Regions from separate parts of the Streptomyces sp. NPDC059247 genome, predicted to be linked through region 1. Evidence: riboswitches for the same ligand, from Rfam matches in the RefSeq annotation. Region 1 holds a riboswitch; each other region holds the start of a gene.
The links. A riboswitch is a leader RNA that binds a small molecule or an ion and turns the genes downstream of it on or off. The one in region 1 is predicted to bind cyclic di-AMP.
Positions count from the first base shown of each region.

Region 2: linked by a shared signal. The riboswitch ahead of ACFXGN_RS17650 (C40 family peptidase) and the one ahead of ACFXGN_RS03965 (M23 family metallopeptidase) in region 1 are both predicted to bind cyclic di-AMP.
Region 3: linked by a shared signal. The riboswitch ahead of ACFXGN_RS14010 (transglycosylase family protein) and the one ahead of ACFXGN_RS03965 (M23 family metallopeptidase) in region 1 are both predicted to bind cyclic di-AMP.
Region 4: linked by a shared signal. The riboswitch ahead of ACFXGN_RS01755 (peptidoglycan DD-metalloendopeptidase family protein) and the one ahead of ACFXGN_RS03965 (M23 family metallopeptidase) in region 1 are both predicted to bind cyclic di-AMP.

Region 1 is NZ_JBHYZW010000002.1:17,979-25,190, forward strand. It holds gene trmB (tRNA (guanosine(46)-N7)-methyltransferase TrmB) at 1-538, shown strand, start outside; gene ACFXGN_RS03955 (PrsW family intramembrane metalloprotease) at 782-2,113, shown strand; gene ACFXGN_RS03960 (aldo/keto reductase) at 2,290-3,234, opposite strand; gene ACFXGN_RS03965 (M23 family metallopeptidase) at 3,382-4,488, opposite strand; cyclic di-AMP (ydaO/yuaA leader) riboswitch at 4,500-4,645, opposite strand; gene ACFXGN_RS03970 (PP2C family protein-serine/threonine phosphatase) at 4,860-6,068, opposite strand; gene ACFXGN_RS03975 (MFS transporter) at 6,346-7,212, opposite strand, start outside.
Region 2 is NZ_JBHYZW010000008.1:216,393-223,604, reverse strand. It holds gene bioB (biotin synthase BioB) at 1-719, opposite strand, end outside; gene ACFXGN_RS17660 (8-amino-7-oxononanoate synthase) at 863-2,041, shown strand; gene ACFXGN_RS17655 (ATP-binding protein) at 2,211-2,648, shown strand; gene ACFXGN_RS17650 (C40 family peptidase) at 2,896-3,372, opposite strand; cyclic di-AMP (ydaO/yuaA leader) riboswitch at 3,376-3,582, opposite strand; gene ACFXGN_RS17645 (urease subunit gamma) at 4,114-4,416, shown strand; gene ACFXGN_RS17640 (urease subunit beta) at 4,431-4,763, shown strand; gene ACFXGN_RS17635 (urease subunit alpha) at 4,756-6,477, shown strand; gene ACFXGN_RS17630 (urease accessory protein UreF) at 6,491-7,153, shown strand.
Region 3 is NZ_JBHYZW010000006.1:97,180-104,391, forward strand. It holds gene ACFXGN_RS13995 (DUF501 domain-containing protein) at 1-123, opposite strand, end outside; gene ACFXGN_RS14000 (septum formation initiator family protein) at 163-633, opposite strand; gene eno (phosphopyruvate hydratase) at 724-2,010, opposite strand; gene ACFXGN_RS14010 (transglycosylase family protein) at 2,471-3,184, opposite strand; cyclic di-AMP (ydaO/yuaA leader) riboswitch at 3,188-3,360, opposite strand; gene ACFXGN_RS14015 (transglycosylase family protein) at 3,619-4,680, opposite strand; gene ACFXGN_RS14020 (cytochrome P450) at 4,801-6,144, opposite strand; gene ACFXGN_RS14025 (globin domain-containing protein) at 6,231-7,212, shown strand, end outside.
Region 4 is NZ_JBHYZW010000001.1:390,181-397,392, reverse strand. It holds gene ACFXGN_RS01765 (STM4011 family radical SAM protein) at 1-378, shown strand, start outside; gene ACFXGN_RS01760 (SGNH/GDSL hydrolase family protein) at 365-1,159, opposite strand; gene ACFXGN_RS01755 (peptidoglycan DD-metalloendopeptidase family protein) at 1,313-2,299, opposite strand; cyclic di-AMP (ydaO/yuaA leader) riboswitch at 2,304-2,463, opposite strand; gene ACFXGN_RS01750 (tyrosine-protein phosphatase) at 2,854-3,675, shown strand; gene ACFXGN_RS01745 (DUF6126 family protein) at 3,787-3,942, opposite strand; gene ACFXGN_RS01740 (helix-turn-helix domain-containing protein) at 3,975-4,604, opposite strand; gene ACFXGN_RS01735 (aspartate aminotransferase family protein) at 4,761-6,146, opposite strand; gene hpnH (adenosyl-hopene transferase HpnH) at 6,154-7,176, opposite strand; gene ACFXGN_RS01725 (1-hydroxy-2-methyl-2-butenyl 4-diphosphate reductase) at 7,184-7,212, opposite strand, start outside.

The DNA of each region.
Region 1 (7,212 bases):
GTTCGACGGTCTCCCGGTCGTCCTGGAGATCGGTTTCGGCATGGGCGAGGCGACCGCGCAGATGGCGGCGGCGGACCCCGGCACCGGCATCCTCGCCGTGGACGTGCACACCCCCGGCCAGGGCAATCTGCTGGGCCTCGCCGACCGCAACGGCCTGACGAACGTGCGGGTCGCCAACGGCGACGCGATCATCCTGCTCCGCGAGATGCTGGCGGAGGACGCCCTCGACGGCTGCCGGGTCTACTTCCCCGACCCGTGGCCCAAGGCCCGCCACCACAAGCGGCGGCTGATCCAGGCCGAGTTCCTCACCCTGCTCGCGACCCGGATGAAGCCCGGCGCCGTACTGCACTGCGCGACGGACTGGGAGGAGTACGCGGAGCAGATGCTGGAGGTGCTCTCCGCGCACCCCGACTTCGAGAACACGCGGGCCGACGGCGGGTACGCGCCCCGCCCCGACTTCCGCCCGGTCACCCGCTTCGAGGGACAGGGCCTGGACAAGGGCCACGTCGTGCACGACGTCCTCTTCCGCCGGAAGTAGCCGGACGGGGCCGGGATCGGCCCGGACCGGGACCGGGACCGGGACCGCCAGGCCTACTGGGACCGCCGGGACCGGCCGCCCGGCCCCGGCGGTCCCGGCGGTCCCAGTGGTCCCGGTACGCCCGGTCACCCGTTCGACGTGATCCTGTCCACGGAATCGCCTCGCCCTGTGTCGGTGCCGGTCGTTAGGGTCGCTGACGTGTCGAACCCCGTCCCCACCACAGCGGAGGCCACGGCGGACGCCCTGGCGGAGACCACGGCGGACGCCGCGTCCGAGGCCGCTCCCGTCCCCCACCGGGACACCGAGGAACCGGCCTTCCCGGCCGCCGCCGACCGGTCCCAGTGGCGCTACCGGCCGCGCCGGGACTTCTGGCGGAGCAGGCTGTTCCGGGCCGTCGTGGTCGTCATCGTCCTCACGACCTGCGCCCTGGTCATCCTGGCCCTGGTCCGTGAGCAGACCGGCACCCAGGGCTTCCTCGTCGGTCTGGGCCTCGCCGTGCTTCCCGTACCGCTGCTCATGGCCGCCTTCCGCTGGCTCGACCGGGTCGAGCCAGGCCCCTGGAAGAACCTGCTCTTCGCGTTCGCGTGGGGCGCCTTCGCCGCCGCGCTCGTCGCGATCCTGGCGAACTCCTTCGCGGTCCGCTGGATCGCGACCGCCACCGCCGACCCCGACTCGGCGGACACGCTCGGCGCGACGGTCGTCGCACCCGTCGTGGAGGAGAGCGCGAAGGCGGTGGCGATCCTGCTGCTCTTCCTCTTCCGGCGGCGGAACTTCGGCGGGCTCGTCGACGGTGTCGTGATCGCCGGATTCACCGCGACCGGCTTCGCCTTCACCGAGAACATCCTCTACCTCGGCAACGCCTTCGGCGAGGACCAGGCCTTCGGCTCCGCCGGGCTGGGCTCGGTGACCGCCGCGACCTTCTTCGTCCGGGTCGTCATGTCGCCCTTCGCGCACCCGCTGTTCACCGTGCTCACCGGCGTCGGCTTCGGTCTGGCCGCGCTCGCCCCGCGCGGAAGACGGCCGCGGAAGGTGCTGCTCCCGCTCGTCGGGCTGCTGCTCGCCATGGGACTGCACGCCGCCTGGAACGGCTCGGCCACCTTCGGCGGCCCGCTGGCGTTCTTCGCGGTGTACGGGGTGCTGATGGTCCCGGTCTTCGCCCTGCTGACCTGGCTCGCGCTGTGGAGCCGGCAGCGCGAGCTGCGCACGGTCTCCGGGGAGCTCCCGGCGTACGCGGCGGCGGGCTGGCTCTCCCCCGCCGAGCCCCCGGCGCTCTCCTCGATGCGCGCCCGGCGGCTGGCCCGCTCCTTCGCCGCCCGCGCGTACGGGCCGTCGGCCGCGCGGACCGTCGGCGAGTACGAGTCGTTCGCCACGGCCCTGGCGTTCCTGCGGGACCGGGCCCGGCGGGGGACGGCCGGGCCCGATTTCGCCGCCCGCGAGCAGGAGCTGCTCCATCACCTCTGGCAGCGGCGGCGGATCGCGTCCCCGGCGCTCACCCACGCGGCGCGGGCGACCGGCCGGGCCTGGTCGCCGCCGCAGTACCTGGACTACGACGGCTACAACCCGTACCGGGGCTGACCGCCCGCCTCCCGTCCCGGGACGTCCCCGCCCCCGTGGGACGGACCGCGGGGTCCCGGCCGCGCGTACCTTTGCGGGAGAACGACGGAACGGCGTACGGCACGTGCCCGTTCCGACGGGGGTACGGGAAGCCCCCGGCCCGGTGGAACGCCGGACCGGGGGCTTCCGCGCGCCCGTCAGGCGGACGCCTCCGTGAGCAGCTTCAGCTCGGTCTCCGAGAGGGTGAGCCCGGCGGCGGCCACCAGCGCCGGGACCTGCTCGACGGTCCGCGCCGAGGCGATCGGGGCGGCGACGGTCGGGCGGGCGGCGAGCCAGGCGAGGGCGACGGTGGCCGGTTCGGCGCCGTGCGCCTCGGCGACGGTGTCGAGCGCGGAGAGGACGGCCCGGCCGCGCTCGGTGTCCAGGTGCCCGCCCGCCCCGGTGGCGCGGACGCTGTCGACGGTGGAGCCGGGGCGGTACTTGCCGGTGAGGAAGCCCGCGGCGAGGCCGTAGTACGGGACGGCGGAGAGCCCGGCCCGCTCGACGGTCTCCAGGAGGGGGCCCTCGTAGGTGTCGCGGGAGACCAGGTTGTAGTGCGGCTGGAGGGCCACGTACCGGGTGAGGCCCTCGGACTCGGCGAAGTCGAGGGAGGCGCGCAGCCGCTCCGGGGAGATGTTGGAGGCGGCGACGGCCCGCACCTTGCCCTCCTTCACCAGTTGGTCGAGGGCGGTGACGATCTCCTCCACGGGGACCGTCTCGTCGTCGAAGTGGGTGTAGTAGAGGTCGACGCGGTCGGTGCCGAGGCGGCGCAGGGAGGCTTCGGCACCCGCCTTGATGGTGCTCGCGGAGAGGCCCTTGAACCGCGGGTGGGCGCCGACCTTGGTGGCGACGACGATGTCGTCGCGGTTGCCCCGGGAGGCGAGCCAGCGGCCGATGACCGTCTCGGACTCGCCGCCCTCGTTGCCCTCGACCCAGGCGGAGTAGGAGTCGGCCGAGTCGACGAAGTTGCCGCCCGCCGCCGCGTAGGCGTCGAGGACCGCGAAGGACTGCGCTTCGTCGGCGGTCCAGCCGAAGACGTTGCCGCCGAGGGCGAGCGGGAAGACGCGCAGGTCGGAACTGCCCAGCGGGCGGAGAGAAGTCATGGGACGCTCAACTTCCGCCCGCCCCGGAGTATTCCGGTCCCGCCCGGACGGTGCCGCCCGGGAGGGACCGGTGCCGGTGCCGCCCGGGAGGGACCGGCACCGAGGACGCCGGGTCCCGTCCCGGAGCGTTCCGGGACGGGGGCGCGGTCAGAGCGACAGGCCCTTGGAGCGGAGCCAGGCGGCCGGGTCGACGCCGCTGCCGCCGGGGGTGTGGACCTCCATGTGGAGGTGGGCGCCGGTGACGTTGCCGGTGGCGCCGACGCGGCCGATGGTCTCGCCGGTGCCGACGGACTGGCCCGCGCCGACCGTCATGGACGAGAGGTGGCAGTACCAGACCTCGCTGCCGTCGGGCAGTTCCAGGACGATCCGGTAGCCGTACGAGCCGGACCAGCCCGCCGACTTGATGGTGCCGCCGTGCACCGCCTTGACCGGGGTCCCGGTGGGGGCGGCGAAGTCGAGGCCGGTGTGCTGGCCGGAGGACCACATCGAGCCGGACTGCAGATAGGTGGCGGTGAGGGTGTACGAGGAGACCGGCAGCGAGTAGCTCGCGGCGAGCCGGGCGAGGCGCTCGGCCTCCGCCTTCGCCTCGGCGGCTGCTTCCGCCTTCGCCTTCGCTTCCGCCTCGGCCTTGGCCTTCGCCTCGGCGACCGCCTTCTTCGCGGCCTCGGCCTTGGTCCGCGCCTCCGCCGCCGCCTTCTCGGCCGCCGCCTTCTCCGCGGCGGCCTTCTCGGCGGCGTCGGCGGAGACCTGCTGCTGTTCGGCCTGCTGGAGGATGCGGGCGCGCAGGGCCTCGCCCGCGTCGCCGGTGGCGCTCGCGGCCGTGACGGTCCGCTCAGCCGATACGGCGGTGGCGGTGCCCGGCTGCTCGTCGACGGAGGTGTAGGAGGCGGTCAGCGGGTGCGGGTTGGCACGGGCGACGGGGACCGTCTCGTGGTCCTCCTCGGGGAGGAGGTCGCCGACGAGGGGGAGGTCGTGGGCGTCCGGGAGGTCCGGCAGGGATATCGCGACCTTCGGCTTCTCCTGCGCGGTGGCGAGGCCGCCCGCGCCGACCGCGGCGATGACGCCGACGCCGAGGACCGTGGAGGAACGGGCGAAGTTGGAGCGCTGCTTGACGACCCGGTGCCGGCCGCCGGAGCGGTTCTGGGCGCGGAGGGTGTCCTCGGTCGGGTTCCACTCGGTCCCGGGGGCGGCGGGAGCCGAGCCACCGCCGAAGGCGTCGAAGGGGGTTTCGGGTACGGGAGTGTGGGACGCCACGGGGGCGCGCTCCTTTCCTTCCTTCTCGCCTACCGGGTTAGCTGACGGGTTCGGAGCAGGAAGGTCTCCTACGGGCCGGTCGCACGGGTGCGAAGGGCCCGATTCACCCCAAGTGGTGGTTCCCCGGTTCCCTTTCGGGATTCGGCGCGTGCGCACGGTGCCGCCTCTTGCGACGGCTGGGACGACCGCGCTGCGTTATCGAACGTTAATAGACAGGGGCGCTCGATTCCAAGCCGTCCCTCTTGATCATTAACAGGAATGAGGGGAAATCGGGGGAGTTGACCGCGCTTCGACGGAGACCGGCGGAGCCGACGAGATCTGACGTTGTGTCAATTGTTATCGCAGCGACACCCGGTGACTACACCCGGTCACTACGGCCGGTGACCGGGTCTGCCCGGCGGCACCACCGGCATCGTCCGCCGCCTCGCCTGCTGCCCCGCCGCCGGGCGGCTCACCGCGAGCAGGGCCATGTCGTCCGTCGATCCACCGCCCGTGTGCAGCCGTACGTCGTCCACCAGCGCGTCCAGGAGTTCCTCGGGTCCCGGGAAGATCCGGCCCAGGAGCCGCGCCCCCGGGTCGTAGAAGACGCCCGCCGCGTTCCGCGCCTCCGAGAGGCCGTCGGTGTAGAAGAGCAGGGTCGCGCCCGGCGGGAAGGGCCGCGCGTCGGCCCGGTCCGGCCAGCTCGCCAGCTCGCCCATGCCGAGGGGCAGCGCGGGCTCGGGCGGCTCCAGGAGGTCGAGGCGCCCGTCCCCGTGCAGCAGCAGCGGCGGCGGATGCCCCCGGTTGACCATCCGTACGAAACCGTCGAAGGTGCCGTTGCCGTCCCCGCGCGGGATCTCGGCCAGGACGGCGGTGGTGAACCCCTCGAAGGCGTCGATGCCCTCTCTCCGGGTGCCCTCCCGGGCCAGCGCCCTTTCGAGACGGCGGGCCACGCCCTCCAGGTTCCGTTCCTGCTCGGCCGCCTCCCGGAAGGCCCCGATGACCACGGCTACGGCCTCGACCGCCTCCATCCCCTTGCCCCGGACGTCCCCCACCACCAGCCGCACCCCGTAGGGGGTGTCCTGGACGGCGTACAGGTCGCCGCCGATGAACGCGCCCGCGTGCGCCGCCTCGTAACGGGCCGCGCACTGGAGTCCTCCGATCCGCTCGGCGGGCGTCGGGAGCACGGCCCGCTGCACGGTCTCGGCGATGACCCGCGCCGAGGCGAGCCGTTCGCCGCTGCGGCGCACGACCCGGTTGATGAGGAGGGCGAGCGCGGAGACCGTGGCGACGGTCAGGGTCTCGGTGAGGGCCGGGATGCGGCTCGCGGTGTCGTTGTAGAGGTGCAGCCCGGCGGAGGCCAGGACGGCGGCGATCCCGGTGAGCAGGGTCGTCAGGGTGGAGAAGAAGGGCGCGGCGATCAGCGGGGCGGCGGAGAACAGCGGCGCGGCCGTGTACTCGGGCGGGGTCAGGATGTCGTAGACGGCCCCGCCCAGGATGATCAGCGGGGGCAGGGCGCGGATGAACCGCCGGGCGCGCCCGTACGGAAGCCCGTCGTCGCCCCGCCATCCGCCGCCCGCCGCTCTCAGGGGGTGCCCCACCTGTGCTCTCCTGCCCGGTCCGTACCGGCCGCGGCCCCGTACCGCGCCCTCCCAGGGTGGCCGCCGCCGGGCCTGGCGGCGACCCCCGGGGGCCGACTGGCTTACGGAGGGTCGGTACGGACCGGAACGGGAGGCCCCCGGAGAACCCCGAGAGCAGGACTACGGAGGCCAGCCCTTACGGGTCTTAGGGGTCTTAGGTGCCTTACGGGCCCTAAGGCGCCTTAGTGGTCTTACGGACCTTAAGAGACTTTAGGCCCCTAAGGGCCCTTAAGGCCCCTCACACCCTCAGCCGTCCCCCACGGGACAGCAGGGCCATCGCCCCCGCGCACACCAGGCCCACCGCGCACAGCGCCAGCCACGGCACCGCCGACCAGCCGGTCACGTCGAGCAGTGCGCCCGTCCCCAGGTTCCCCAGGGTGATCCCGATCCCGCACACGGTGTTGTAGAGCCCGTAGTGGGTGGCCACCCAACGGCCCTTGGCCAGCGCGACGACCGTGTCCATCTCGTACGGGTAGAGCACCGCGTTCGCCACGGCCAGGACCGCCGCGCAGAGCAGCAGCCCCGGCAGGCCCCGGCCCAGGGCCGCCGGGAGCAGGAACGCCCCGCCCATCAGGGCGAGCCCGAGGACCAGGCACCGCTCCCGGCTCAGCCGCCGCTTGCACCAGGCGGTGATCCGCAGCTGTCCGGCCAGCGCGACCAGCGCCGAGACGACGAAGAGCGCCGTCGTGGGCCCCGTCCCGCCCGCCGCGAGCGGCAGCGCCAGATAGACCTGGAAGGACAGCACGTACGAGCCGGTCATGGCGAGCGAGAAGAGCCAGAAGGTCCGGTGGGAGAGGACCGTGCGGAACTGCCCCCGCCCTTCCCCGTCCCCGGTCTCCCGCGCGTCCTTCCCCGCCCTCACGGGCATGTACCGGAGCTGCACCAGGGTCAGTACGGCGAACAGCACCGCCGCCACCAGGCACGTCAGCTGGAACGACACCCCTGTCAGGGCCACCCCGACGAGCGGCCCGAGCAGGATGCCCGCCTGGTAGTAGACGTTGAACAGGGCGAAGGCCTCCACCCGGCGCTCCTCGCCCGCCTCCGCCGCGAGGCAGGCGCGGACGGCGGGGTTGAACAGGGCCCCCGCGAGGCCCGTCGCCAGGGA
Region 2 (7,212 bases), on a different contig from region 1:
TCGAAGGGGATGAGGAAGTTGACCGGCACGGAGTCCGAGTCCAGCTCGCGGAGCGCGTACACGACGTCGACCAGGTCCTCGTCGCTCTCGCCCATGCCCGCGATCAGCCCCGAGCAGGCGGAGAGCCCGGCGGAGTGCGCCTTGCGGACGGTGTCCACCCGGTCCGCGTAGGTGTGGGTGGAGGTGATCTGCCCGTACGTCCCCTCGGAGGTGTTGAGGTTGTGGTTGTACGCGTCGGCGCCCGCCTCCCGCAGCCGCTCCGCCTGCCCGTCCGAGAGCAGTCCGAGGCAGGCGCACACCTCGACGCCCTCGTTGCCCTCCTTGATGGCCTCGATGGTCCTGCCGACCCGCTCGACGTCCCGGTCGGTCGGACCCCGGCCGCTCGCCACCAGACACACCCGCTTGGCGCCGCCCGCGACCCCCGCGGCGGCGGCCCGGGAGGCCTCGTCCGGCTTCAGCCAGGTGTACTTGAGGATCCCGGCCTCGGAGCCGAGCCGCTGAGAGCAGTACGAGCAGTCCTCGGGGCACAGTCCGGACTTCAGGTTCACCAGGTAGTTGAGCTTCACCCGGCGCCCGAACCACTGGCGGCGCACCTTGCCCGCGGCGGCCACCACATCGAGCAGTTCGTCGTCCGAGGTCGCCAGGACGGCGAGCGCTTCTCCACGGGTCGGCGACTCGCGCCGCAGCCCCTTCTCCACCAGCGTGTTCAGCAGGTCCATAACCGTTGATCCTGTCCTACCGCCCGCCCCCGGGCCAAGGAGGAACCGAACAAACGGCCCCGAAGGAGGTGTGTGGATGACCACATCCCCACCCCGGCTTCCGTTGGCTAGGGTCTGTGCGCTGCCTACAAAAGGAACCCCGCATGTCACAGGCCGACGGGACCCGGGCCGTGGGCCCGCGCCGCACCGCGTTCGACTGGACCGAGGCCGAGGCGCGCCGCCGTGCCGACGCCGGTCTCGTCCGGGTGCTGCGGCCCCGCGCCGCCGAGTCCGACCTGCTGGACCTGGCGGGCAACGACTACCTCGGCCTGACCCGGAGGCCCGAGGTGACCGGGGCGGCGGCCGAGGCGGCGAACCGCTGGGGCGCGGGCTCCACCGGTTCCCGGCTCGTCACCGGAACCACCCGGCTGCACACCCGGCTGGAACGCGAACTCGCCGATTTCTGCGGCTTCGAGGCCGCCCTCGTCTTCTCCTCCGGCTACACCGCCAACCTGGCCGCGCTCACCGCGCTGGGCGGCCGGGACGCCCTGATCGTCTCCGACGCCTCCAACCACGCCTCGATCGTGGACGGCTGCCGGCTGGCGCGCGCCGAGACCGCCGTCGTCCCGCACTCCGATCCGGAGGCCGTGCGCAAGACCCTCGACGCGCATCCGGGGTGGCGGGCCCTGGTCGTCAGCGACTCCGTGTTCTCCGTCGACGGCGACCGGGCGCCGCTGTCCGCGCTCGCCGCCGCCTGCCGCGCGCACGGCGCCGGTCTGGTCGTGGACGACGCCCACGGCCTCGGCGTCCTCGGCGACGGCGGCCGGGGGGCCCTCCACGAGGCCGGGCTCGCGGGCGACGAGGACGTGGTGGCCACCGTCACCCTGTCGAAGTCCCTCGGCAGTCAGGGCGGCGCGGTCCTCGGCCCGGCCCGGGTGGTCGAGCACCTGGTCAACGCGGCCCGCACCTTCATCTTCGACACCGGTCTCGCCCCGGCCGCCGCCGGGGGCGCGCTGGCGGCCCTGCGCCTGCTGACGGCCGAGCCGGGGCTCGCGGAGCGGGCCCGTACGGTCGCGACCACCCTGCACCGGCTCCTCACCGGGGCGGGCCTGACGGCCGCCCGGCCCGACGCGGCCGTGGTCTCGGTGCGCGCCCCCTCCCCGGAGGCGGCGCTGCGCTGGGCGGCGGACTGCCGGGAGCGGGGGCTCGCGGTCGGCTGCTTCCGGCCGCCTTCCGTGCCCGACGGCGTCTCGCGGCTACGGCTCACGGCACGCGCGGACCTGACGGACGAGCGGATCGCGTACGCGGTGGAAACGATCCTGCGGACGGCACCGGCCGGCTGACCCGGCGGTCGGCGGCCCGGTCCGGTCCAGGGCCTTCGCGTTCACCGCTTCGGGCGACAGATGGGGACATATCTTGGGAGAACGCCTCCCGGCGCGGCCCGATCGGTGGCAGTCTGACGCGCAGTGCGATCCGGGGCAGCGGCCCCGGCGGGAAAGGGACGGCGTCGCCATGGCAGACCAGCAGGAAGCATCCGTCACTCTGCCGAGCGAACCCGCCTCGGTGTCCACGGCCCGGCGGTTCGTGGCGGAGGTTCTCGACGGCTGGGGCCTGGACGACGCCACGGAGACCGCGGACGCGATCCGGATCATCGTCTCCGAGCTGGCCACCAACGCCGTGCTGCACACCCTCGGCCAGTCGCCCACGTTCACGGTGGACCTCCGGCTCGACTGGGAGGAGCACCTGCACATCGGTGTCACCGACAGTCATCCGAGGCTGCCGCGCCGTCTGCCCGCCGCGGTCCAGCAGGACAACGGCAGGGGCATGGTCATCGTCAGGGTCCTCGCGGCGGAGTCGGGCGGACGTCTCTCCGTGACCCCGATCGAGGAGGGCGGCAAGACGGTCCGGATCTCCCTCCCGTGGATCCCCGCCCCGCTGGCCGGTCGCTGACGGGCCCGTGCCCGCCGGGGTGGGCACGACCCCTGAGCCGATGCGGTCGTCGGGGGCCCCGGGAGGGTGCCGGGCGGCCCGGGGCGGCTTCCGCGGGGGACGCGCGGTCGCCGGAGGGCGGCCCGGGTCCGTACGGGACGCGGCGGTGCCACCGCACCCCGCACGGACCGGCGCCGTCAGTTCCGCCGGATCGGCTCACGGACCGGCCGTCGGTTCCGCCGGATCAGCGGACGGACGGGCCGCCGGATCAGCGGACGCGGCCGTAGTAGATCTTCGACGACCAGATCTTGTCGAGCTTCACCCAGGACCCCGTCTTGGGCGAGTGCCAGATCTTGCCGCTCCCGGCGTAGATGCCCACGTGGTACACCCTTCCGCCGGAGTGGAAGAAGACCAGGTCCCCCTTCTGCCGTGAGGCGGCGGAGACGCGGGTGGTCCTGTTGTACTGCTGCTGCGCGGTGCGGGGCAGCGACTTGCCCGCCTTCTGGTACGCGTAGAGCGTCAGACCGGAGCAGTCGAACCTGGAGGGTCCGGCGCTCCCGTACCGGTACGGTGCTCCCTTCTTGGACGCGGCGACGCTCAGTGCCTTGTTCGCGTAGTTCGTCGCTGCCTGGGCCTCCGGCGCCGCACCGGGTGCGAGCAGCGTGCCGCCGACGGCGGCGAGAGTGAGAGCCGAGACGGCTCCGACCCGGGACAGCAGGGACGGGACGTGCATCTGCGCAGTCATGCGCAACCCTTCGTCAGCCGCCTGTGAAGGATGACCTGTCGGGTTCGGGCAGGCGAAGATGCCCGGCCGCGGGTGCGGCTTCACCCCAAGGGGCGGCCCCGCTGTGGGAACAGCGCGTACGCCCCGTAAAAATCGGGTCCTCCACTCCTGCCGGTCCAATCCTGTCGACCAGACGTCCGGGGCAGCGGCAGGACTCGGCGTCCGCCCGGACCGCCCCGCCGCGGCGGCGGGGGCTTGTCGTCGACAGGGATCTTGACCCACACCGGGGGTGAAATCCGAGTGGAAACGGCGATATGTGAGGCTCCTCACGACTGATCCATTCGGGTGGACAGGAGGGTTTCGTGATCATCGGAGTTCCCCCTGGCGAGCCCCGCACCAGCGATGGAACGTTCGATTCCGCCAGATGCGTACATCGGTGGCGCAAGTTGACCGGTCTGAATATCGACTCGTCGACTACTCCGAACGAGGGAGGGATTCTGCGATGCGCGTCGGCCGTCCGGCTCTCGACACGACACGGCCGGATGTCGATCCGTCAGGGGGAGGGCTCGGCTCCGCATGTGCCGTCACCGACCTGATGATCATGCGATCGCAAAGGCGTAGTTAACCAGCCGGAAAAACTTCCGCCCTAACGTGCAATGTCTGCCGGTGTGCCGCGTTCCGGCATTTCAACAAGGTGTTGAAGGTCGGTAGGGTCCGCAGCTGTCCGGGTCCCGTCCCGGCGGACGACTGTGAGGTGGAAGTGTGCAACTGAGCCCGCACGAGCAGGAACGCCTGCTCATCCATGTGGCCGCGGACGTGGCCGAGAAGCGCAGGGCGCGCGGGGTACGGCTCAACCACCCCGAGGTCGTCGCACTGATCACCGCCCATGTCCTCGAAGGCGCCAGGGACGGCCGCACGGTCGCCGAGCTGATGGCCTCGGGGCGCGAGGTGCTCACCCGCGACGAGGTCATGGAGGGCGTCCCCGAGATGATCCACGACGTCCAGGTCGAGGCCACCTTCCCGGACGGCACCAAGCTCGTCACCGTCCACGACCCCATCGTCTGAACGGACCGCCGCCGATGATCCCCGGAGAGATCCTGTACGCGGACGGCCCCGTCCCCCTCAACGAGGGGCGCCCCGTCACGCGCCTGACCGTGCTCAACGCCGCCGACCGGCCCGTCCAGGTCGGCTCCCACTACCACTTCGCCGAGGTCAACCCCGGACTCGAGTTCGACCGCGCCGCCGCGCGCGGGCAGCGGCTGCACATCGCCGCCGGAACCGCCGTCCGCTTCGAACCCGGCATCCCCGTCGAGGTCGAACTCGTCCCCCTCACCGGCCGCCGGATCGTTCCCGGGCTGCGCGGCGAGACCGCGGGTCCCCTGGACGCGAACGAAGAGGACTCCCGTGCCTGATCTGCACCGCGCCGTCTACGCCGACCTGTTCGGCCCCACCACCGGCGACCGCCTCCGGCTCGCCGACACCGACCTCTTCGTGGAGATCGAGGAGGACCGCAGCGGCGGCCCCGGACGCGCCGGGGACGAAGCCGTCTTCGGCGGCGGCAAGGTCATCCGCGAGTCGATGGGCCAGGCCCGCACCACCCGTGCCGAGGGCGCCCCCGACACCGTCATCACCGGCGCCGTGGTCATCGACCACTGGGGGATCGTCAAGGCCGACATCGGCATCAGGGACGGCCGGATCGTCGCCCTCGGCAAGGCAGGCAACCCCGACACCATGGACGGCGTCCACCCCGGTCTGGTGATCGGCCCCGAGACCGAGGTCATCGTCGGCAACGGCCGCATCGTCACCGCGGGCGCCGTCGACACCCATGTCCACTTCATCTCCCCGACCGTGGTCGAGCAGGCCCTCGCCACCGGCGTCACCACGCTCGTCGGCGGCGGCACCGGCCCCGCCGAGGGCACCAAGGCCACCACCATCACCCCCGGCCCCTGGCACATGGCCCGGATGTTCGAGGCCCTGGACACCTTCCCCGTCAACATCGGTCTGCTCGGCAAGGGCAACACCATGTCCCGGGAGGCCATGCACTCCCAACTGCGCGGCGGAGCCCTCGGGTTCAAGATCCACGAGGACTGGGGTGCCACCCCCGCCGTCATCGACGCCTGCCTCGACGTCTGCGAGGAGACGGGCGCCCAGCTCGCCATCCACACCGACACCCTCAACGAGGCGGGCTTCGTCGGCGACACCCTCGCCGCCGTCGCCGGGCGCACCATCCACGCGTACCACACCGAGGGCGCGGGCGGCGGGCACGCCCCCGACATCATCACCGTGGTCTCGGAGCCGAACATCCTGCCGAGCTCCACCAATCCGACCCGGCCGCACACCGTCAACACCATCGAGGAACACCTCGACATGCTGATGGTCTGCCACCACCTCAACCCGGCCGTCCCCGAGGACCTCGCCTTCGCGGAGTCCCGCATCCGGCCCTCCACCATCGCCGCCGAGGACGTCCTGCACGACCTGGGCGCGATCTCGATCATCTCCTCCGACTCCCAGGCCATGGGCCGCATCGGCGAAGTGATCATGCGCACCTGGCAGACCGCCCACGTCATGAAGAAGCGGCGCGGACCCCTCCCCGGCGACGGCCGCGCCGACAACCACCGGGCCCGCCGCTACGTCGCCAAGTACACGATCAACCCGGCCGTCGCCCAGGGCATGGGCCATGTCATCGGCTCGGTCGAACCCGGCAAGCTCGCCGACCTGGTCCTGTGGGAACCCGCCTTCTTCGGCGTGAAGCCGCTCGTCGTCATCAAGGGCGGACAGATCGCGTACGCGCAGCTCGGCGACGCCAACGCCTCCATCCCCACCCCGCAGCCGGTGCTGCCGCGCCCCATGTTCGGCGCGCTCGGCCGGGCGGCTGCGGCGGGCTCGATCAACTTCGTCGCCCAGGCGGCCATCGAGGACGACCTCCCGCAGAGGCTCGGACTGCACAAGGAGTTCGCCGCCATCGGCTCCACCCGACGGGTCACCAAGGCGGACATGGTCGAGAACGACGCCGTGCCCCGGGTCGAGGTCGACGCCGACACCTTCTCGGTGAGCATCGACGGCGAAGTGGTGGAACCCGCACCCGCCGCCGAACTGCCCATGGCCCAGCGTTACTTCCTCTTCTGACGGCGCCCCCTCCATGACACGCTCCGCACTGCTCGTGCTCGCCGACGGACGGTTTCCCGCCGGCGGGCACGCCCACTCCGGCGGCGCCGAGGCCGCCGTCCGCGCCGGTCGCGTCCGGGACGCCGCAGGACTGGAGTCCTTCTGCCGCGGCCGACTGCGCACCACCGGCCTCACCTCCGCCGCGCTGGCGGCCGGGGCCGCGCACGGACTCGACCCGGCCGAACTCGACACGGCGGCCGACGCCCGCACCCCCTCGCCCGCCCTGCGCGCCGCCGCGCGCAGGCTCGGCCGTCAGATGATGCGGGCCGCCCGCGCCGCCTGGCCCGGCCCCGAACTCGACGCGCTGGCCGCGCTGTTCCCGCGCGGCGCCCATCAGCCCGTCGTCCTCGGCACCGCCGCCCGCGCCGCCGGGCTCGGTCCCGAGGACGCCGCCCACTGCGTCGTGTACGAGACCGTCGGCGGACCGGCCACCGCCGTCGTCCGCCTCCTCGGCCTCGACCCCTACCGGGCCACCGCCGTCCTCGCCCGCCTCGCCCCCGAGATGGACGAGGTCGCCGCACAGGCCGTGGCGGCGGCCCGGCAGGGCGTCGACGCCCTGCCCGCGGCCTCCGCGCCCCTGCTCGACCTCACCGCCGAACAGCACGCCGCCTGGCCGGTGCGCCTCTTCGCCTCATGACGGCCTCCGAGACCTCCGACGACGGCCCCCCGACACTCCAAGGCCGTCGCCCGACCGCC
Region 3 (7,212 bases), on a different contig from region 1:
GCAGGGGCAGCGGTGGGCGATGGCGCGCAGCCCGCGGGGCGGTCGGCCGAGCTGGAGTTCGAAGGCCGCGATGTCCTCGTCGGTGGGCTCGGTGCGTGCGGTCTGCGGAGGGGGCGTTTCCATGTCTGCCTTGTTCGTGTGTCGCGTGCGGAAGGGGAGGGGTCAGGGGCGGTCGGCGTGGTCGACGCCGTCCCAGAGGTTGTCGTACCAGGGGCGGTCGGCCGCGCCCTGCTCGGCGCGGGGCCGTCGCTCCGCGTCGGGGTCGTCCACGGTGAAGCCGGTCTCGCCGGGCATCAGGTAGTGCAGGTGTTCGCGGGCGAGGCGGCGGACGTAGGCCGGGTCCTGGAGGCGGGCCTTCTCGTCCCTGAGTTCCTCGACGCGCCGGGCCGCCTCGGCGGCCTTGCGCTGCTGCTCGGCGATCTCGCCCTGCTGGGACACGTAGCTCCGCATGGGATAGGCGAGCGCCACCACGAGGGAGCAGACGACGAGGGCGAGGAAGGCCGCGCGGCCGGTGAGCCGGGAGCGGCGGGCCTGGCGGCGGGTCTGGGAGCGGTAGACACGGGCGGCGGTCTGCTCGCCGAGCAGCCTGATCCGGGTCGCGGTGGAGAACCGGTCCCGGTTCTTCGCGGCCATGTCGTGTCGCCTCCCCTGTTCACGCGTACGTCCCCGCACACGGTACGGGACCGAGTGCGGGGACGGACGGAACTACCGGGTGCGACTCCGTCAGCCCTTGAAGCGCGGGAAGGCGCTGCGACCGGCGTAGACGGCGGCGTCGTCGAGGATCTCCTCGATGCGCAGGAGCTGGTTGTACTTGGCGACGCGCTCGGAGCGGGCCGGGGCGCCGGTCTTGATCTGGCCGCAGTTGGTGGCGACGGCGAGGTCGGCGATGGTGACGTCCTCGGTCTCGCCGGAGCGGTGCGACATCATGCACTTGAAGCCGCTGCGCTGGGCCAGCTCGACGGCGTCCAGGGTCTCGGTGAGCGAGCCGATCTGGTTCACCTTGACGAGCAGGGCGTTCGCGGAGCCCTCCTCGATGCCACGGGCCAGGCGCTCCGGGTTGGTGACGAAGAGGTCGTCGCCGACGATCTGGACCTTGGTGCCCAGCTTGTCGGTGAGGACCTTCCAGCCGGCCCAGTCGTCCTCGAAGAGCGGGTCCTCGATGGAGACCAGCGGGTAGGCCGCGACCAGCTCCTCGTAGTACTCGGTCAGCTCGGCGGCGGAGAGGGACTTGCCCTCGAACTCGTACTTGCCGTCCTTGTAGAACTCGGAGGCGGCGACATCGAGGGCGAGCGCGATGTCCTTGCCCGGGGCGTAACCGGCTTCCTTGATCGCTTCGAGGATCAGGTCCAGCGCGGCACGGTTGGAGTCGAGGTTCGGCGCGAAGCCGCCCTCGTCGCCGAGGCCGGTGGAGAGGCCCTTGCGCTTCAGGACGCCCTTGAGCGTGTGGTAGACCTCGGTGCCCCAGCGGAGGGCCTCGGAGAAGGACTCCGCGCCGATCGGGGCGATCATGAACTCCTGGATGTCGACGTTGGAGTCGGCGTGCGACCCACCGTTGAGGATGTTCATCATCGGAACGGGCAGCAGGTGCGCGTTCGGGCCGCCGAGGTAGCGGAAGAGCGGGAGGTCGCTGGCCTCGGAGGCGGCGTGCGCGACGGCGAGGGAGACGCCGAGGATGGCGTTGGCGCCGAGCGACGACTTGTCCGGGGTGGCGTCCAGGTCGAACATGGCCTGGTCGATCAGGCGCTGCTCGGTGGCGTCGTAGCCGACGAGCTCCGGGCCGATCTGCTCGATCACGGCGAGGACGGCCTTCTCGACGCCCTTGCCCTGGTAGCGGTTGGGGTCACCGTCGCGAAGCTCGAGGGCCTCGAACGCACCGGTGGAGGCGCCGGACGGAACAGCAGCACGGCCGGTGCTGCCGTCGTCGAGGCCGACCTCGACCTCGACCGTGGGGTTGCCTCGGGAGTCCAGGATTTCCCGGGCTACGACGACGTCGATGGACGGCACGAGCATCTCCTTATGGGATGTGACGCTGGATGTGACGCAAGGTCGGCGCAGGGTCGGCTTGGCCTTGCGTCAAGAGCCTAACCGGCTCGGCGGCTCCGGCCAGCCGGGCGCCCGCCCCCTGGGACGAAAAAGGGCCCAAGGACATGCATTCAGGGGCGAAAGACCCCAGATCTACTGGACGGTAACCGAGAAGTCGCCCCGAAACCGCCGGGGCGGCCCTCCCGGGGCGCGGACGAGGGGGGTCCGTCCGTGACGGGGGATCCGGAAGGGGGGAGAGGAGTCCGTACGGGGCGGGGCTCCGTACGGACAGGGCGCGGGGCGTCCGTACGGACAGGGCGCGCGGCTCCGGACGGCGGAAACCCCGGACCGGTGCGCACGGGGGGGGGAGGCGCGCCGGTCCGGGGTGGTCACCGCGGGAGGGTCGTCGGTGCCGTACGGGCCGCCGGACCCGTGCGGACCGCCGGGCTCACTTGAGGTGGAGCTGCTGGCCCGGGTAGATCAGGTCGGCGTTGTCGACGACGTCCTTGTTCAGCTCGAAGAGCTTGGCCCAGCCGCCCGCGACGCCGTGCGCCTGGGCGATCCGGCTGAGGGTGTCGCCGGTCACGACCTTGTACTCGCCGTCGCCCTTCTCGACCTTCTTGCCGGTCGGGGTGGTGACGGTCGCCTTCGGCGCGGTCTGCTGCTGCGCGGCCTTCTTCGGGGCCTGGCGCTGCTCGCTGCGGGTCGTCGGCTGCTCGGCCGAGCGCTGCTGCTTCGGCTGCTGGGTGACGGTCTTGGGGGCGCTCTCGGCGGCGCCGCCGTCGTAGGAGGCACGGGAGAGGCCCACGCCGCAGCTCGGCCACGCGCCCTTGCCCTGGCCCGCGAGGACCTTCTCGGCGATGGCGATCTGCTGGGACTTCGACGCCAGGTTGGCGGTCGGGGCGTAGGCGGTGCCGCCGTACGCGGCCCAGGTGGAGGCCGCGAACTGGAGGCCGCCGGTGTAGCCGTTGCCCGTGTTGATGGACCAGTTGCCGCCGGACTCGCACTGGGCGACGCGGTCCCACTCGGCGGCGGTGGCGGCCGAGGCGGTGCCCGCGGTCATCAGCGGGGCGGCGACGGCGACACCGGTGACGCCGACGAGCGTGGCGACCTGGGTGACCTTGGAGGGACGGCGGTGTTTGCCCTTACCGGAAAACAGCATGGAGATTCTCCTCACCGACGCCTGCGAGGTGAGCTGTCGGGTTCGGGCCAATGAGTTGCCCGGCCGCGTGTCCAGCACGCGGCTCCACCCCGAGCCGATCGTCGGCCGTCTGTCTCAACGGCCGGGGTCGGCACTTACCTTGGGTCCCCCGCTCCTGCCTTCGGCGCTTGCGCGACGACTGTTCCCGACGGCCGACGGCAGGATTCGGCGTTTCGGTCGACGGGGCCCGCGGTGGCGAGCGGTGATGACCGTAGACACAGACCCACCGGAAGTTCAAAGAGGCGAATGACGGACATTCCGCCCCTCCTTGCCTTCCGGCGGGGAGTGTTTGCGCAGGTGAGAGGCGACGGGAGCAAAGTTTGCGGGTGTGACGCGCCAGTTGGGGCGAAGAGACTCATGTCTCAGTTGCCCAGAACCGGACATATGACCCCGAATCACTCCGCCCGCGCGACCGGACTCTCCGTCAGTTCAAGGCTCTGACCAGGGAGGATGAGGTCCGGGTCGGTACCGACCGTCTTCCGGTTGGCGTCATAGAGCGCGGTCCAGCCTCCGGGCAGCTCGTTCTGCTGCGCGATGCCGGACAGACTGTCGCCCGCCTTCACCGTGTACGCGCCCGAAGTGCCCTGACTGTCCGTTCCGCCGGAATTCGTGGAGGCGTCGGCCACGGGCTTCGCCGCGGTCTCCTCGGAGAGGCTGTCACCGGGCGCCGCGTGGCGACCGGTCTCGACGGATCCGCCCGGACCCACGGTTCCCTCCGGAGCCGCGTCGCCCCGGTGCTTGCCCTTGCCGGACCCCGTGGCCGGGGTGCCGGTCGTCGGCTCGCCGGACGTGCCCGGCGCGGCGGACCCGTCGGGCGCGGTGGTGGCGGGGGCGGGGGCGTCCGGGGAGGCGGGCGCCGTCGGACCGGTCGGCCCGCCCGTCACCGGCGCACCCGTCGAGGGCGCGGCGGGGCTCGTGGACGTCGCCGGGGCGGTGGGCGCCCCGGTGCTCCGTCCGGCCGCGCCCCGGGCCGCCTCCGCCGCGCTGGAGGACTGCGGGCCCGTCGTGCGGTTCGACTCGGCGACGGGGCCGCCGGAGGGCTTCGGGAGGTCCGCCGGGCCCGGGTTCACCTTCGGCCGGGCGCCGTCGTTGACGAGTCCCGCGATCGGCGCGCAGCTGGCCCACGCGGTGGAGCCCTTGGCGAGGGCCTTCTCGGCCACCGCTATCTGCTGGGCGCGGCTGGCCAGGTCGGGGCTGGGCGCGTAGGCGAGACCGCCGTACCGCTCCCAGCTGTCCTGGGTGAACTGGAGGCCGCCGTAGCGCCCGTTGCCGAGGTTGGCGCTCCACTGGCCGCCGGACTCGCACTCGGCGACCCGGTCCCAGGTGGCGGCGTCGGCGGCGGACGCCGAGCCGGTGGCGAGCAGGGGAAGCGCCATGGCGGACCCGGTCACCCCCGCGGCGACGACGAGGGCGGGGGCCTGACGGGGGCGGCGGTGTCGTCCGTTCCCGGAACGCATAGGAGCGCCTTTCGCGTGACAACTGGGGTGGTCGAACTGAGTGGTCGAACTGAGTTGTCGGGGAACGTAGCCCTATTCGAACGCTCATCACAAGTCGATGCACCCGCGATCACGTGAAGATCACATTTCTGATGCTCCGTCAGTCCTATGGAGGGGGGCGACCGGAGAGAACTCCACCGGAAGGGTGCGCAGCCCCCGCATGATGAGCCCGCCGCGCCACCGCAGTTCGGCCGGGTCGGCGGCGAGCCGCAGGTCCGGGAGGCGGGTCAGCAGGGTCGCCAGGGCCGTCTGTCCTTCGAGCCGGGCGAGCGGCGCGCCCAGGCAGTAGTGGATGCCGTGCCCGTACCCGAGGTGCTGGTTGTCGCGCCGGGCGAGGTCGAGGACGTCCGGTCCGTCGAACCGCTCGGGGTCCCGGTCGGCGGCGGCGAGAACCACGAGCACCGGGTCGCCCGCCGGGATCTCCTGCCCGCCGATCGTCAGCGGCCGGGTGGCGTACCGCCAGGTGGCCATCTCCACCGGCCCGTCGTACCGCAGCAGCTCCTCGATCCCGGTCTCCAGGAGCCCGGTCTCCCCGGAGGTGACCGACTCCTGGAGCCGGGCGCGCTGCTCCGGATGCCGGAGAAGCGCGTAAAGCCCGTTTCCTACCAGATTGACGGTGGTCTCGAAACCGGCGAAGAGCAGGATGAAGGCCATCGCGGCGGCCTCGTTCTCGGTGAGGTGCTCGCCGTGGTCGGAGGCCCGGATGAGACCCGAGATGAGGTCGTCCCCGGGCTCCTCGCGCTTGCGGTGGATCAGCTCCGCGAGATAGCCGCGCATCTTCTTCACCGACCGCGCGACCCCGCCGCGCGGCCCGCCGCCGTGCCGGATCATCATCCCGGCCCAGTCCCGGAAGTCGTCCTGGTCCTCCTCGGGCACCCCGAGCAGGTCACAGATGGCGTAGATGGGCAGCGGGAAGGCGAACTCGTGGATGAGGTCCGCGCTGCCCCGCTCCACGAAGGAGTCGATGAGCCGGTCGGTCAGCTCCTGCACGCGTGGGGCGAACTCCGCGACCCGGCGGGGGGTGAACGCCTTGGAGACGAGCCTGCGCAGCCGGGTGTGGTCCGGCGGGTCGATGTTGAGCAGATGGGTCATCAGCTCGGCCTTGCGCTCGCCCGGGATGCCCGTCTTCCCCTTCGCGTGCGGGGACTCGGCGTGGTGCGCCGGGTTCTTGGAGAGCCGCTGGTCCGCGAGGGCCTGCCGGGCGTCGGCGTACCGGGTCACCAGCCAGGCCTCGACCCCGCTCGGGAGGGTCGTGCGGTGCACCGGCGCGTGCGTCCTGAGCCAGGCGTACGCGGGGTAGGGATCGCTGGCGAACTCCCAGGTGAAGAGCTCGGGCGCGGGCCCGGAGACCGGGCACGAGGAGGCGCCGGGAACTTCTCCGGGGGCGGGGCGAGAGGCAGGTGCTGGACCGGGGGTGGTGCTCACCCCCCGACCGTACAGGCAGGTTCCGCCGGGTCCGGGTGTGGAGATTCCGTGAGGACGGGCCGGACGGGTGCCCTACATTCCTGACGGTGGACCCTCAGATGCTCAGGAGCACGTTCGCGGTCGTCGAGAGACGGGCCGAGCACGCCGTCACCTACTTCTACGCGCATCTCTTCCGGCAGGAGCCGTCCCTGCGCGAGCTGTTCCCCGGGGACATGCGGCCCCAGCGCGACCGGCTCTTCGCCGCGCTCACCCATCTGGTGGACCGTCTGGAGGACCCGGACCTCCCCGCGTACCTGGGGCGCCTGGGCCGCGACCACCGCAGGTTCCTCGCCACCCCCGCCCTCTACGCCTCGGTCGGCACCAGTCTGCTCGCCGCGTTCGCGCACGTGGCGGGGGCCGCCTGGACCACGGAGGCCGAGAAGGCCTGGACGGAGGCGTACGCGCACCTGGCCGAGCTGATGCTGGCGGGCGCCGACGAGGCCGTGGCGGCGGGCGAGCCCGCCTGGTGGGACGCGGACGTCGTCCGGCACGAGCGGCACGGCCCCGACCTGGCCGTCCTCACCCTGCGGCCCCGGCGGCCCCTGCCCTTCCTGCCCGGCCAGTACGTCAGCGTCGCCTCGCCCCGCGTGCCCCGCGTCTGGCGCACCTACTCCCTCGCCGACGCGCCCCGCCCGGACGGCACCGTGGAACTGCACGTGAGCCGGGTCCCCGGCGGGGTGATGAGCACGGCGCTCGTGCACGGCACGGCGCCCGGCGGGGTGCTGCGGCTCGGGGCGCCGGACGGCGCCCTCGTCGCCCGGACGGAACCGGGCGGACAGCGCGCCTACATCTGCGCGGGCACCGGCTGGGCGCCGGTGAAGGCCCTCCTGTCGGAGGCGGTCGAACGCGAACCGGCCCTGAAGGGAAGGCTGTTCGTCGTGGCGCGGGCGAAGGAGCTCCTGTACGGGCGCCGGGACGTGGAGCGGCTGGCCGCCCGGCTCGACGGGCTGAGCGTCACCTACATCACCTCCGCGCCCGGCCACCCCAAGGACCAGGCGACCGAGCGGCTCGTGCAGTCGCTCCGGTCCT
Region 4 (7,212 bases), on a different contig from region 1:
CACGTGTACCTGTGGGTGAACGCGGCCGAGGGGCACGCGTACACCGACGCGGAGGCCTCGCGGTGGACGGAGCTGGACCCCCTCTTCCCGTACAGCAGACGGCCGCACCGGTCGGCGGGGCTGCCCTGCCGCACCGGGGAGTCGGTGATCTCGGTGGACGGTGAGGGGACGGTCCGGCGCTGCCACTTCGTCCGCGCCGAGCTGGGGAACCTGTACGACGGTTCGTACCGTGCGGCCCTGCGGCCCCGCGCCTGCCCCCTCGCCGTCTGCGACTGCCACATCGGCTACGTCCATCTGGAGACGCTGCCGCTGTACGACGTGTTCGCCGGCGGGGTCCTGGAGCGCGTCCCCGCCGTGGTGCCGCTCAGAGGGGCATGAGGTCCGGGCGCTTGGCCTCGACGTGGTCGCCGGAGCTCTCGCCGCGCAGCCTGCGCCCGATCCACGGCACGAGGTACTCCTTCGCCCAGTGGATGTCGTCGCGCCGCACTTCGAGCGTGCCGCGCGGCGGGACCGGCGGCCAGGTCTGGTCCGGGTCGGCGGGCACCGGCAGCCCGAGGACCTGGGCGGCGCGCAGCGCGACCCGGGTGTGGCCCTCCGCCGAGAGGTGCAGCCGGTCGTCGTCCCAGGCGCGCCGGTCCTGCACGGACCGCAGCGACCACAGGTCGAGGACGGGGCAGTCGTAGCGGTCGGCGATGGACCGGACGTGGGCGGTGTACGTGGCGATCTTGCCGCGCAGGTGCTTGAGCACGGGCATGTCACGGGTGTCGAAGCCGGTGGTCACCATGACGGTGCCGACGGCGGAGGTCAGGTCGGCGACGGCGCGCTCGAAGCGCTCGGCGACGTCGTCGGGGTCCGTGCCGGGGCGGATGATGTCGTTGCCACCGGCGCAGAAGGTCACCAGGTCGGGGGCGAGTTCCTTCGCCCGGGGGACCTGTTCCGCCACGATCTGGTCGAGGAGGCGCCCGCGTACGGCCAGGTTGGCGTAGCGGAAGGCGTCGTGCTCCGGCAGCTGGTCGGCGAGCAGCACCGCGAAGCGGTCCGCCCAGCCGACGTACGTCCCGTCGGGCCCGGGGTCTCCGACGCCCTCGGTGAAGCTGTCACCGATCGCCGCGTACGACCCGAATGCGTTCTTGTCTGTTGATCTCGAATCGTCTGCCACGGGTCGACATCCTTCCCTTTCGGATGTGACCTACGCGACCGTAAGGAGGGGTTGACGCCGGGTGACATATGACACCGATAAAGAAATTGCCAAGCCGGAATACGCCGGAGGCCCGGCACCCACGGGTGCCGGGCCTCCGGTGGAGCGGGTGCGTCAGACGGAGACGCCGTGCTGGCGGAGGTAGGCCAGCGGGTCGACGTCGGAGCCGTAGCCCGGCGAGGTCCGGATCTCGAAGTGCAGATGGGGTCCGGTGGAATTGCCGGTGGAGCCGGAGAGGCCGATCTGCTGCCCGCCGGAGACCGCCTGGCCCGCCGAGACCGCGAGCGAGGAGAGGTGGGCGTACTGCGAGTAGTTGCCGTCGGCGTGCTGGATGACGACCTCGTTGCCGTAGGCGCCGCTCCAGCCCGCCGAGACGACCGTGCCCGCGCCGACGGAGCGGACGGTGGTGCCGGAGGAGGCGATGAAGTCGACACCGGTGTGGTAACCGGAGGACCACATGGAGCCGGAGGCGCGGTACGGGGTGGAGAAGCCGCCGCTGACGGGCTTGACCCAGCCGGAGGAGGAGGGGGAGGAGGGGGTCGAGGAGCCGGAGGACTGCGTCGTGGACGAGCCGGAGTCCGGGGTGGTGGCCTGGGCTGCCGGGCGCTCGGGGCTCCGGGTGGTGCGCGTGGAGTCGCCGGAGTCCCGGGCGGGGGCCTCGCTCCGGGTCTTCGGGGCGGCCTCGGCGGGGCTCTTCGGGGCGGCGGCGGGAGCGGTGCTCCGGGCGCCGAGGGTGAGCTTCATGCCGGGCAGGATGAACGAGGGGTTCTCGCCGACGACCTGGCGGTTGTCCGCGTAGAGCCGCTGCCAGCCACCGGCGAGGTGGTGCTCGGCGGCGATCTTCGAGAGGTGGTCGCCGCGGACGACGGCGTACGTCTTCGACGTGGCCGGGGCGGTGACCGGCGCCGCGGCGGGGGCCTGGGTCTGGGCGGCGGCGGTGACGGTCCGCGCGGGGGCGGCCGGGGCCGCCTGCTCGGCGGCGTGGGCCCCGGTGGCGCCGAGGAGCGGGAGGGCGACGACGGCGCCTCCCGTACCGGCGGCGGCGATGCCCCGGGTGAGGGGATTGTTCCTGGGACGGCGGTGCTTACCCTTCGCGGGCATGGCGAATTCCTCTCCGGCGCCTGCGAGGTGAGCTGTCGGGTTCGGACGGGAGATGTCCGGCCGCGCTCTCGCGCGACTTCACCCCGAGCCGTCCTGCGTCGCGGGACCGGCGTACTTCCTGGGTCCCCCGCTCCTGCCACGCTTGGGATGAGTGGGAATTCCGGACGGTGGCAGGATTCGGCGGTCCGACCGGATTGACGGTGACGCTAGACGAGCGTTTCGGTGCGAACAAGCCGATGCTTTATCAGTTCCGCTTCCGCTCGCTCCCGGGACCGGAATTCCGGTCACCCTCCGTGGATGACGCTCCTTCGACTCCCTTTTTCCGTACGGCGATTGCGTCGCGCCCCCGGGCACGATCCGTCACTTCTATGACGCTGCTCACGCCCGGATTCCCATCTCATCTTCAATCAGGGCGCGTTATCCGGAACGTGCGAATACGGACAGATCGCCCATTCCTATCCAGGGGGGTGCGCCCCGTTCGTCATGCCGGGATGATTGACCCTTGGAATCGGCCCCGTGCCGTACCCCCGAACGCCAATTCTCCAGGAGCATCCGTGACGCAGCAGCTGCCGCAGGTCCCGCCCGTCGAAGCGAACGAGCCCGAGCTGGCCGAGGTCCGCAACTTCCGGGACGTGGGCGGCCTGCCGACGACGGACGGGCGCGCGGTGCGCCCCGGCCGCCTGTTCCGCAGCGGCCACCTCGCCCACGCGACCGAGGAGGACGCCGCCTTCCTCGCCTCACTGGACCTGCACACCGTGTTCGACTTCCGCAACCAGGCCGACGTGCGCATCGAGGGGGCGGACGTCGAGCTTCCGGGCGTGCGCAACGTGAACATACCCCTCACCGACCCGGCCGATGGCAAGGAGTTCTGGCGGCTGGTGCGGGACGGGGACATCGCCCAGCTGCGGGAGATCCTCGGCGAGGACAAGGCCGCCGCCCGGATGGCCGATTCGTATCGGAAGATGGTGGTCGAGCGGACCGCCGACCACAGCCGCATCCTGCACGCGCTCGCGGAGGACAGCGTCCCCGCCCTGATGCACTGCGCGGCGGGCAAGGACCGCGCCGGGCTCTCGATCGCGATCACCCTGCTCGCCCTCGGGGTCGAGCGCGCGGCGATCGAGGCCGACTACGTGAAGTCGAACGACCCGCACCGCCGCTACAAGGTGAGCCGCGGCTCCACCGCCCCCGACGCCATGTCGCCCGAGGTGATGGAGCTGCTGAGCCCGCTGTTCGACGCGCGGGTGGAGTATCTGCGGGGCGCCTTCGAGACGATCGAGGAGACCTGGGGCTCGGTGGACACCTACCTCTCCGAGGGCCTCAAGCTGACCCCGGAGACCCTCGGCCGACTGCGGGAACGCCTGCTCACCGAGGTCTGAGCCGGACCGTCAGGACCGCGCCGACCCGTACGGAGCGGCCCCGGCGACCCGTACGGGGTCCGGTTCGCCGCCCCGCCCGCGAGCCGGGCCCACCGCCCCTCGCGGGCCGCGCTACTGGTTCTGCCCGCCCAGCATGAAGAGCAGGTACAGGAAGCCGGCGAAGAGGTGGCCCGCCACCAGGTACGCGAAGAGGCGGAGCACCAGGCCCTTGGGGAACTTGCCCTCACCGCGCTCCTCGCCGGTGACCGGTGCGTGCTTCTCGGACATGTCGAACCTTTCGGAGGAAGGGTCAGGCGGAGTCAGCGACGGTGCGGAGTTCCGTCGCCGAGGCACAGCTCGGCGACGGGGCTCTGCATCAGGGTGTGGACGAAGAGCAGCTCGGCCCCGCTGGAGGTCGCGGCGCCGATGCGGTGCGGGGTGAGCGAGTCGAAGTGCGCGCTGTCCCCGGGATCGAGGGTGTGGACGGCTTCGCCGAGCGCGAGCCGCACCCGGCCCTCCAGGACGTGGATCCACTCCTCGCCGGGGTGGACCCGCACGATGTCCGCCCGGGTGGCGTACGGCACGTGGACCCGCAGGCACTGGAGGGCGCGCCCGGCGCTGCCCGCCTGCCGGTAGATCCAGCCGTCCGCCTCGACGGGCTCGGAGCGTCCGGCGCGGACCACGGGGTCCCGTTCGGGGGGTGTCTCCCCCAGCAGCTCGGAGACCGTCGTACCGTAGATGCGGGAGAGGGCGAGCAGCATGGGCAGCGAGGGCTGCCGGTTGCCCGTCTCCAGTCGCGAGAGGTGGGCGGGCGAGAGACCGGCGCGCTGGGCGGCGGTCTCCAGGGTCAGTCCCCGGCGGCGGCGCAGGCCCCGCAGCTGCGGGGCGACGTCCGGCAGGACGTCGGGAAGGGCGGGGGCCGGGGTGTTGTCCCCGGGGACGTGGTCCATGCGTCCATTCCGCCAGGATCGTGCCTCTGAGGCAAGTTTCTTGCCTCAGAGGCAAAAGCCCGAGGCCGGTACGAGCCCGGCCACGGAGAGGTGCGGCCCCCGGGCCGGGGCCCGAGGGCGGGCGGGTCAGCGCTGGGCGGGTCAGCGCTGGGCGGGTCAGCGCTGGGCGACCGCCTGCTTGACCAGTGTCCTCCCGAAGTCCCACATCAGCCCGCCGCCGCCGTGGGCGTCGTCCATGACCGCGGTGAAGGCGGTGACGAACCGGTCCACGTCGGCCTCGTCGATGACCAGCGGCGGAATCAGTTTGATCACCTCCAGACGGTCCCCGGAGACCTGGGTGAGGATGTGGTGGCGCTGGAGCAGCGGGACGACGACCATCTGGGCGAAGAGACCCTTGCGGGCCGCCTGGAGCATCGTCCAGCGCCCGCGCAGTCCCAGTGAGGACGGACGGCCGAACTCGATCCCGATCATCAGACCGCGCCCGCGGATCTCGTGCAGCAGCTCGTACCGGGGCACCAGCTCCTTGAGCCGTCCGGAGAGCAGGTCGCCCATCCGGCGCGCGTGGGCGACCGTGCCCTCGTTCTCCATGACCGAGAGGACGGCGAGCCCGGCGGTCATGGCCTGCGCGTTCGAGCCGAAGCTCGCCGAGTGGACCAGGACCCGGTCCATCGACGAGTAGACCTTCTTGAAGATCCAGTCCTTGCCGAGGGTGGCGCCGACCGGCACGTAGCCGCCGGAGAGGGCCTTGGCGACACAGACCAGGTCCGGCTCGACGCCCTCCTCGTGCTGATAGGCGTAGAAGTCGCCGGTCCGGCCGAGACCGGTCTGCACCTCGTCGGCGACGAGCAGGGCCCCGTGCCGGTGCAGCAGCTCCTGGGCCGCCCGCAGGAAGCCGGGCGGGGACTCCTGGACGCCCTTGCCCTGGACGGGCTCGACGACGAAGGCGGCCACGTCGCCCCCGCGCAGCTCCCGCTCCAGCGCGTCGAGGTCGCCCAGCTCGATCGCGGTGTCGGGCAGCAGCGGGGCGAAGCCGTCCCGGAAGCCCCGCTCGCCGTTGACGGAGAGGGAGCCGACGGTGAGCCCGTGGAAGGCGTGGGAGCAGTGCAGGACCCTGGGCCGCCCGGTGGCGTACCGGGCGAACTTGAGGGCGGTCTCGACCGCCTCGGTGCCGCTGTTGCCGAAGAAGACCCGGTCGAGATGGGGGCTGTGGGCCAGCAGGCGCTCGGCGAGCAGCCCCGGCAGCGGCTGGCAGTCGAACCGGGTGAGGTCGGCGAGCTGGGCGTCGAGGACGTCGTGGAGGGCCTTGCGGACGACCGGATGATGTCGTCCGAGGCCCATGACGCCGAAGCCCGCCAGCATGTCGAGGTGGTCGACGCCGTCGGCGTCCCAGAAGTGGGCGCCCTCGGCCCTCTCGTAGACCTTGTCGAAGCCGATGGTGCGGAGCATCCGCGGCAGCTGGTGGTTGAGGTGGCGGGCGTGCAGCTCGTAGCCCTCGCCGCCGCGCTCGGCGAGCAGCGCCCGCAGGTCGAACTCGCCCTTCACGCGTCGCTCACCCTTTGTTCCCCGAGACGGTCTCCCGGACCGCGCGCAGGGACTCCTTGAGGGAGCCCATGGTGGCGAGGACGGCGGTGGGCTCGTACCCGCAGTGGGCCATGCAGTTGGCGCAGCGCGGGTCCTTGCCGCGGCCGTACTTGTCCCAGTCGGTGTCCTCGACGAGTTCGCGGTACGTGGGGACATAGCCGTCGCTCATCAGATAGCAGGGGCGCTGCCAGCCGAAGAGCGAATAGTTGGGAATGGCCCAGGCGGTGCAGGGGAAGTCCGCCTTCCCTTCGAGGAAGTCCAGGAAGAGCGGCGAGTGGTTGAGCCGCCAGCGGCGCCTGTTCCCTCCGGCGAAGGCCTTCCTGAAGAGTTCCCGGGTCTGCTCGACGCCGAGGAAGTGTTCCTGGTCGGGTGCCTTCTCATAGGCGTAGGCGGGCGAGATCATCATTTCGTCGACCTGGAGGTCGTCGTTGAGGAAATTGAGGACCTCGATGATCGTCTGCGGGGTGTCGGTGTTGAAGAAGGTGGAATTGGTGGTGACCCGGAAGCCGCGCCGCTTGGCCTCCTTGATGGCCGCCACCGCCTCGTCGAACACGCCCTCCTTGGCGACGGACTCGTCGTGCCGCTCGCGCAGCCCGTCGATGTGCACGGCGAAGGCGAAGTACGGCGAGGGAGTGAAGTTCTCCAGCTTCTTGCGCATCAGCATCGCGTTGGTGCAGAGGAAGACGTACTTCTTCTTGGCCACCAACTGGCGCACGATCTCGTGGATCTGAGGGTGCATCAGGGGTTCGCCGCCCGCGATGGAGACCATCGGGGCGCCGGACTCCAGGACCGCGCCGACCGCCTGGGCGACCGGCATCCGCTGCTTGAGGATGCCCGCCGGATGCTGGATCTTGCCGCAGCCCTCGCACTTGAGGTTGCAGGCGAACAACGGCTCCAGTTCGACGATGAGGGGAAACTTGTCCCGCTTGCGGAGCTTCTGTTCGAAGAGATAGGTCCCGACCCGGACGGACTGACGGAGCGGCATGGCCATAACTCGTTCACCTCCTGGGGAGCAGCAAAGAACGGT